Regions from separate parts of the Streptomyces sp. NPDC053755 genome, predicted to be linked through region 1. Evidence: riboswitches for the same ligand, from Rfam matches in the RefSeq annotation. Region 1 holds a riboswitch; the other holds the start of a gene.

What was found. A riboswitch is a leader RNA that binds a small molecule or an ion and turns the genes downstream of it on or off. The one in region 1 is predicted to bind cyclic di-AMP.
Positions count from the first base shown of each region.
Region 2: another riboswitch for cyclic di-AMP. It lies ahead of AB0K65_RS03345 (M23 family metallopeptidase); the one in region 1 lies ahead of AB0K65_RS08500 (C40 family peptidase).

Region 1 covers NZ_JBFASK010000005.1:217,935-221,374, forward strand. The annotation lists gene AB0K65_RS08490 (helix-turn-helix domain-containing protein) at 1-82, opposite strand, end outside; gene AB0K65_RS08495 (ABC transporter permease) at 190-1,179, shown strand; cyclic di-AMP (ydaO/yuaA leader) riboswitch at 1,693-1,865, shown strand; gene AB0K65_RS08500 (C40 family peptidase) at 1,869-2,345, shown strand; gene AB0K65_RS08505 (ATP-binding protein) at 2,523-2,975, opposite strand; gene AB0K65_RS08510 (8-amino-7-oxononanoate synthase) at 3,189-3,440, opposite strand, start outside.
Region 2 covers NZ_JBFASK010000002.1:116,580-120,019, forward strand. The annotation lists gene AB0K65_RS03340 (pitrilysin family protein) at 1-1,366, shown strand, start outside; cyclic di-AMP (ydaO/yuaA leader) riboswitch at 1,580-1,746, shown strand; gene AB0K65_RS03345 (M23 family metallopeptidase) at 1,759-2,541, shown strand; gene AB0K65_RS03350 (GntR family transcriptional regulator) at 2,754-3,437, shown strand.

The DNA of each region.
Region 1 (3,440 bases):
CGTTGCGGGCGAAGCAGCGCGCGGCGCCGTCGAGGATCTGACGGCGGCGGGCGTCGAGGTGTTCCTGGGAGACGCGAGCCATGGGCCGAATGTAAAACGAACATTCATTCTTGACAAGCGGCCACTCCGGCGGGACAGTGACTCCACCGCCGTAAAACGAACGATCCTTCTCTTTGTATGGGAGTCGCCATGCCTGCCAACGGCACCCGCAAGACCCTCGCGGTGATGGTGTTGATCCCGGTCGTCGCGGCCCTTGCCCTGTGGGCGTTCGCCTGGCCCGCCGCCCGGGTCGCGCCGCACGACCTGCCGATCGGCGTCGCCGGGCCCGCTGCCGCCGCCGCCCCGCTGGAAGAGCGCCTCGCCGAGCGCGACGGCGCCTTCGAGGTCCACCGCTTCGACTCCGAGGCAGCCGCCCGCACGGCGATCGAGGACCGGGTCGTATACGGCGCCGTGGTCGTCACCCCGCAAGGTCCGCGGCTGCTGACCGCGTCCGCCGCGAGCCCCGTCGTCGCGGGGCTCCTGCGGGAGGCCGTCACCGCCCAGGTCCCCGCCGGCACGCAGGTCGAGGTCGTCGACGTCGTATCCACGCCCGCGGGCGACCCGCGCGGCAGCGCGTTCGGGTCGAGCCTCTTCCCCCTCGTCCTGGCCGGCACGGCCGCGGGCATCGTCATCACGGTCATGGGCCTGCGGCGCGGACGGGCGGTCCTCGCCCTGTGCGGCGCCGCCGCGCTCGCCGGCATCGTCGGCGCCGGACTCGCCCACACCTGGCTCGGGGCGCTCACCGGCGACTGGTGGGCCGAGGCCGGCGTCCTCGCGCTCACCGTCCTCGCCATCGGCTCGGCGCTCGCGGGGCTCGCCGCGCTGCTCGGCCGGGCGGGCTTCGCCCTCGGGGCACCTCTGATGGTCCTGTTCGGCAACCCCTTCTCCGGCGTGGCGAGCGCGCCCGAACTGCTGCCGGCCCCCGCGGGCGCGCTCGGCCAGCTGCTGCCGCCGGGTGCGGGCGGCTCGGCCCTGCGGTCCGTGGCCTTCTTCGACGGCGCCGGCGCGGGCTCACCGCTGCTGGTGCTGGGCGTGTGGGTGGCGCTCGGCCTCGCCGCGGTGGCCCTGGGCGGGCGCCGCACCCGGGCCGCCGCCGAGCCGGGCCCCGCCCCGGCCCCGCGGCCCGCACCGGTGGGCTGACGCCCCGCCTACCGCCGCGTGCCTCCGCTGTAGCGGACGGGGGCACGCGGCTTCCGCATGCGCGCCGGGGCGAGAGCGAGGTACACGCCGACATCCCGGCCCGCACGCTCCGCGTGTTCGACGGAGAGCGCCCGGGCGGACCGGGTCACTCTTCCGAGGACCCCGGCGAGTTGACATTGTCGCGTGTCGTGTCGAGGTCCACTCGGCCCACGGAGGGCGCAGAAAGCCTCCCCCTTTCGGCGTAGTCGACGAATCTACATATGGCCGGGGCGGGTTGCAGCGCAGCTGTACACATCTGGCTGAATCGGGCGTCCCACCCCTGGTACGGGGCTCGTCGGGCAAACCTCCGAAGATCACGAAACCTACTTGTCCACCCGAACGGATCAGTGGTGAGGAGCCTCACATATCGCCGTTTCAACTCGGATTTCACCCCGGATGTGGGTCAAGATCCCTGACGACGACAAGCCCCCGCCACCACGGCGGGGCGGTCCGGGCGGACGCCGAGTCCTGCCGCTGTCCCGGACGTCTGGTCGACAGAGGTGGATCGGCAGGAGTGGAGGACCCGAGCAACACGGGACGACCGAGCAGGTGGGCCGTTCCTTGGGGTGAAGCCGCAGCCGCGGCCGGGCATCTTCGCCTGCCCGAACCCGACAGGTCATCCTTCACAGGCGGCTGACGAAGGGTTGCGCATGACTGCGCAGATTCATGTCCCGTCCCTGCTGTCCCGGGCCGGAGCCGTCTCGGCTCTCACCCTCGCCGCCGTCGGCGGCACGCTGCTGGCACCAGGTGCCGCACCGGAGGCCCAGGCCGCGACGTCCCACGCCGGCAAGGCGCTGAGCATCGCGGCCTCGAAGAAGGGATCGCCCTACAAGTACGGAGCGGCCGGGCCGAGCCGGTTCGACTGCTCGGGGCTCACGCTCTACTCGTACAAGAAGGCGGGCAAGTCGCTGCCCCGTACCGCGCAGCAGCAGTACAACAAGACCAAGCACATCTCCGCCTCCAGCAGGCAGCAGGGGGATCTGGTCTTCTTCCACTCCGGCGGAAGGGTCTATCACGTCGGCATCTACGCCGGTCAGAACAGGATCTGGCACTCCCCCAAGACCGGTTCCTGGGTGAAGCTCGACAAGATCTGGTCCTCGAAGGTGTACTACGGCCGCGTCCGCTGACGCGCGGCCGCCGGACGCCCGCCGCGCGCGGCCGGTGTCCGACGGATGCCGTCGGGCCCGCGACGGCTGACGCAGCGTCGGACGGGTGCGCGGTGACGGACGGGCGCGGTGCCGAAGGGGGCGCGGTGCCGAAGGGGGCGCGGTGGCGCCGCCGGCCTCGAGGTGGCTCACACCGCGTCAGGCGCCCCCGAGCGGGGCCGACACGGGGCGCCGCGCCGTCCAGGGCAGGTTGATCCAGACCGTCTTGCCCCCGTCGGCGGTCGGGGCGACCGTGAGCCGGCCGCCCGCCTCCGCCGCGAGGAAACGGATGATCACCATCCCTCGGCCGTTGTCCTGCTGCACCGCGGCCGGGAGTCGCCGGGGCCAGCGGGGGTGGCTGTCGGTGACGCCCACGCACAGCCGCTCCCCGCGCTCCAGCCGGACGTCGACGGTGAACGTGGGCGACTGCCCGAAAGTGTGCTGGACGGCGTTGGTGGCCAGCTCCGAGACGATCAGCCGCACCGAGTCGGCCGTGTCGCTGCCGGCCTCGAGCCCCCATTCCCTGAGGACGTCGTCGACATATCTCCGGGCGGTGGACACCGAGGCGGGATCGCTCGGCAGCGTGACGGATGCTTCCTGGTGGTCTGCCATGGCGACGCTGTCCTTCCCATCGGGGCCCCGCCCCGGACTGCACTTCGCGTCAGGGTGCCACCGATCGGGCCGCCATAGGGGTCGATCCACCAAGATATGCAGACATCTGTCGCCCGAAGCGGTGAACTCCGCCCCGTCCCGGGTGGACAGGAGGTGCCCGCGTCGCCCCGCCCGGGGCGGGCGGAGGGGTGCGCGCGGGCGCCCCGGACGGCCTCAGGCCAGGCGCGGAGCCGTCCGGACGATCGTGGCCACCGCCTCGGCGATCTGGCTGTCGCTCAGATCCGCGCGCGCGGTGAGCCGCAGCCGGGAGATCCCGTCCGGAACCGACGGCGGCCGGAAACAGCCCACCGCGAGGCCCTGTGCGCGGCAGTCCGCCGCCCACCGCAGTGCCGCCTCCGGCGACGGGGCGCGCACCGAGACCACGGCCGCGTCCGGGCGCGCCGCGGTCAGCCCGGCGTCGGTGAG
Region 2 (3,440 bases), on a different contig from region 1:
GGAGTTCCACCCGCAGCCCCAGCCGGGCACCGCACGTCCCTGGGCCTTCCCGGCCCCGGAGCGGGGTGCGCTGGACAACGGCCTGACCGTGCTGCGCTGCCACCGTCCGGGCCAGCAGGTGGTGGCCGTCGAGATCTTCTTCGACGCCCCCCTGGAAGCCGAACCCGCGGGCCTCGACGGCGTCGCCACGATCATGGCGAGGGCCCTCTCCGAGGGCACCGACAAGCACACGGCGGAGGAGTTCGCCGCCGAGCTGGAGCGCTGCGGCGCCACACTCGACGCCCACGCCGACCACCCGGGCGTACGCGTCTCCCTCGAGGTCCCCGTCTCCCGGCTGCCCAAGGCGCTGGGCCTGCTCTCCGAGGCCCTGATCGCCCCGGCCTTCGACGACAGCGAGATCGAGCGCCTGGTGCGCAACCGCCTCGACGAGATCCCGCACGAGACGGCCAACCCGGCCCGCAGGGCGGCCAAGCAGCTCTCCAAGGAGCTGTTCCCGGCCGGCTCGCGCATGTCCCGGCCGCGCCAGGGCACCGAGGAGACCGTCGCCGCGATCGACGCCACGGCCGTCCGCGCCTTCTTCACGGCGCACATCCGGCCCGCCACGGCCACCGCCGTGGTCGTGGGCGACCTGACCGACGTCGACCTGGACGAGGTCCTCGCCGAGACGCTCGGCGCGTGGACCGGCGACACCGCCGAGCCGCGCCCCGTCCCGCCGATCACGGCCGACGACACCGGCCGTGTGGTCATCGTGGACCGCCCCGGCGCGGTCCAGACGCAGCTGCTGATCGGCCGCGTCGGCGCCGACCGGCACGACCGCGTCTGGCCCGCCCAGGTCCTCGGCACGTACTGCCTCGGCGGCACCCTCACCTCCCGCCTGGACCGGGTCCTGCGCGAGGAGAAGGGCTACACCTACGGCGTCCGGTCCTTCGGACAGGTGCTCCGTTCCGACGCCGAGGGCAACGGCGCCGCGATGCTCGCCATCAGCGGTTCGGTCGACACCCCCAACACCGGCCCGGCACTTGACGACCTGTGGAAGGTGCTGCGCACGCTCGCCGCGGAGGGACTGACCGACGCGGAGCGGGATGTGGCGGTGCAGAACCTGGTGGGTGTGGCGCCGCTCAAGTACGAGACCGCCGCCTCCGTCGCGGGGACGCTCGCCGACCAGGTCGAGCAGCACCTTCCGGACGACTTCCAGGCGCAGTTGTACGCGCGTCTGGCGGAGACGGGCACGGTGGAGGCGACGGCCGCGGTCGTCAACGCCTTCCCGGTGGACCGTCTGGTCACCGTGCTCGTGGGTGACGCGGCGCAGATCGAGGAGCCCGTGCGGGCGCTCGGCATCGGCGAAGTCACCGTCGTCACCGGCTGATCGAGGCGGAACAGACGCCACGGCGAGGACCCCGACGTCACCATACGTCGGGGTCCTCGCCTTTGTTGATCTTTTGTCCGTATTGAGGCGGAGGGTGGGTGTCTGCCCTGTGGCATGTCTTACAAACAGCCGAGTCCGTTTGCCGATTGAAAGACGGTCCGTTTAGCGTCAATCCGGCTGTTCGCCAGTTGCACCCGCCGCACCCGCGGCATCGGACAGTCATCGCCGAGTCCCCGTCAGGCGCGAGCCTGGGGAGCCGGGGACCCACACGAAGTCCCTGGGGTGAATCGGACGCCTTCGCACCCGTGCGGAGGGGCCCGTAGGAGACCTTCCTGCTCCGAACCCGTCAGCTAACCCGGTAGGCGAGAAGGAAGGAAAGGATCAGCCACTACATGGCGTTCACCCGTGCCACCGGGAAGCATCGTGGTCCGAGCCGTCTGGCGCGCCGCAGCGCGGGCATCGCCGGCGTCGCGACCCTCGCCACCACCGGCGTCATCGGAACCCTCGCTTCCCCGGCGCTCGCCGCTGACACGGACACCCGCTCGCTCGAGGACACCGGCATGAACCAGGCCGTCGTCTCCGAGTCGCTGGCGGACCGGATCGACGTGCAGGCGGCCGCGCAGGAGCGGGAGGCCGTCGAGGCCATCGCGAAGGCGAAGGCCGAGGCCCGTGCCAAGGCGGAGGCGAAGCGCAAGGCCGAGGCCCGCGCCAAGGAGATCCGCGAAGCCAAGGAGCGCGCCGCCCGGGAGGCCGAGCGCAAGCGCCTGAACTCCTTCCAGCTCCCCGTCGCCGGCTCGTACGTCACCACCGGGTACCAGACCGGCGGCTCCCTGTGGTCCTCCGGCAGCCACTCCGGCGTCGACTTCCACGCCTCCTACGGCAGCGAGGTCGTCTCCGTCGGCTCCGGCACCGTGGTCGAGGCCGGCTGGGGCGGCGCGTACGGCAACAACATCGTCATCCGGATGAACGACGGCACGTACACCCAGTACGGGCACCTTTCGGCCATCAGTGTCTCGGTCGGCGAGACCGTCACCCCGGGCGAGCGGATCGGCATCTCCGGCTCGACCGGCAACTCCACCGGCCCGCACCTGCACTTCGAGGCCCGCACGAGCGCCGAGTACGGCTCCGACATCAACCCGGTCGCGTACCTGCGCGCCCGCGGCGTGAACGTCTGACCCGACCGCGTCCGGCGAACGCCACCGGGCCGCCCAAGGCCCGACGAAAAAGCCCCGGCTCGTACCGAGCCGGGGCTTTTTCGTCGGCCAAAAGATATCCATGGATCTCCCGTAGCCATCGGAAATACCGCCCCGCTGCAATAGAGTCACCGAAGAGTCGACGAACAGACGTCCATCGGATGGGTTTCGCGCGGAAAAGGCGGAGGTCGAACATGCGCATCCCGGCGCATTCGGTATGCACGGCGATTCGGGACGACATCGTCTCCGGTCTCTTCGAGCGCGGCAGCCGGCTGACCGAGGAGCAGCTGGCGCGCCGTTACGGAGTCTCCCGCGTGCCGGTCCGCGAGGCGCTGCGCACCCTGGAGTCGGAGGGCTTCGTGGTCACCCGTCGGCACGCGGGCGCCCACGTCGCCGAGCCAACCGAGCAGGAGGCGGCGGACCTGCTGGACGTCCGGGCGCTCCTGGAGCCGCTGGGGGCCGCCCGCGCCGCCCAGCGGCGTACGGACGCGCACCTCAAGGTGTTGCGCGGCCTGGTCAGGCTGGGTCAGGAGCGTGCCCGCCGCGGCCAGGGCGACGACCTGCGCTCCCTGGGCGGCTGGTTCCACGAGACCCTCGCGCAGGCGTCCGGCAGTCCGGCGCTCACGGCGCTGCTCACGCAGCTGCGGCACAAGATCGCCTGGATGTACGCGATCGAGCCGACGGCGCAGCCGGTCGAGGCCTGGGCCGAGCACGGGGCGATCGTCGACGCGGTGGCCCGCGGAGACGCCGAGCGGGCCCGCGCCCTCACCGCCCTGCACGCCGAACGTTCGCTGGTCCTGTACCGGCCGAAGCGGCCCGAGCGCGGCCGTGTGAGGGCTTCGCAACATGTCGTAAACACCGCGAGCATCCGGAATTAACGA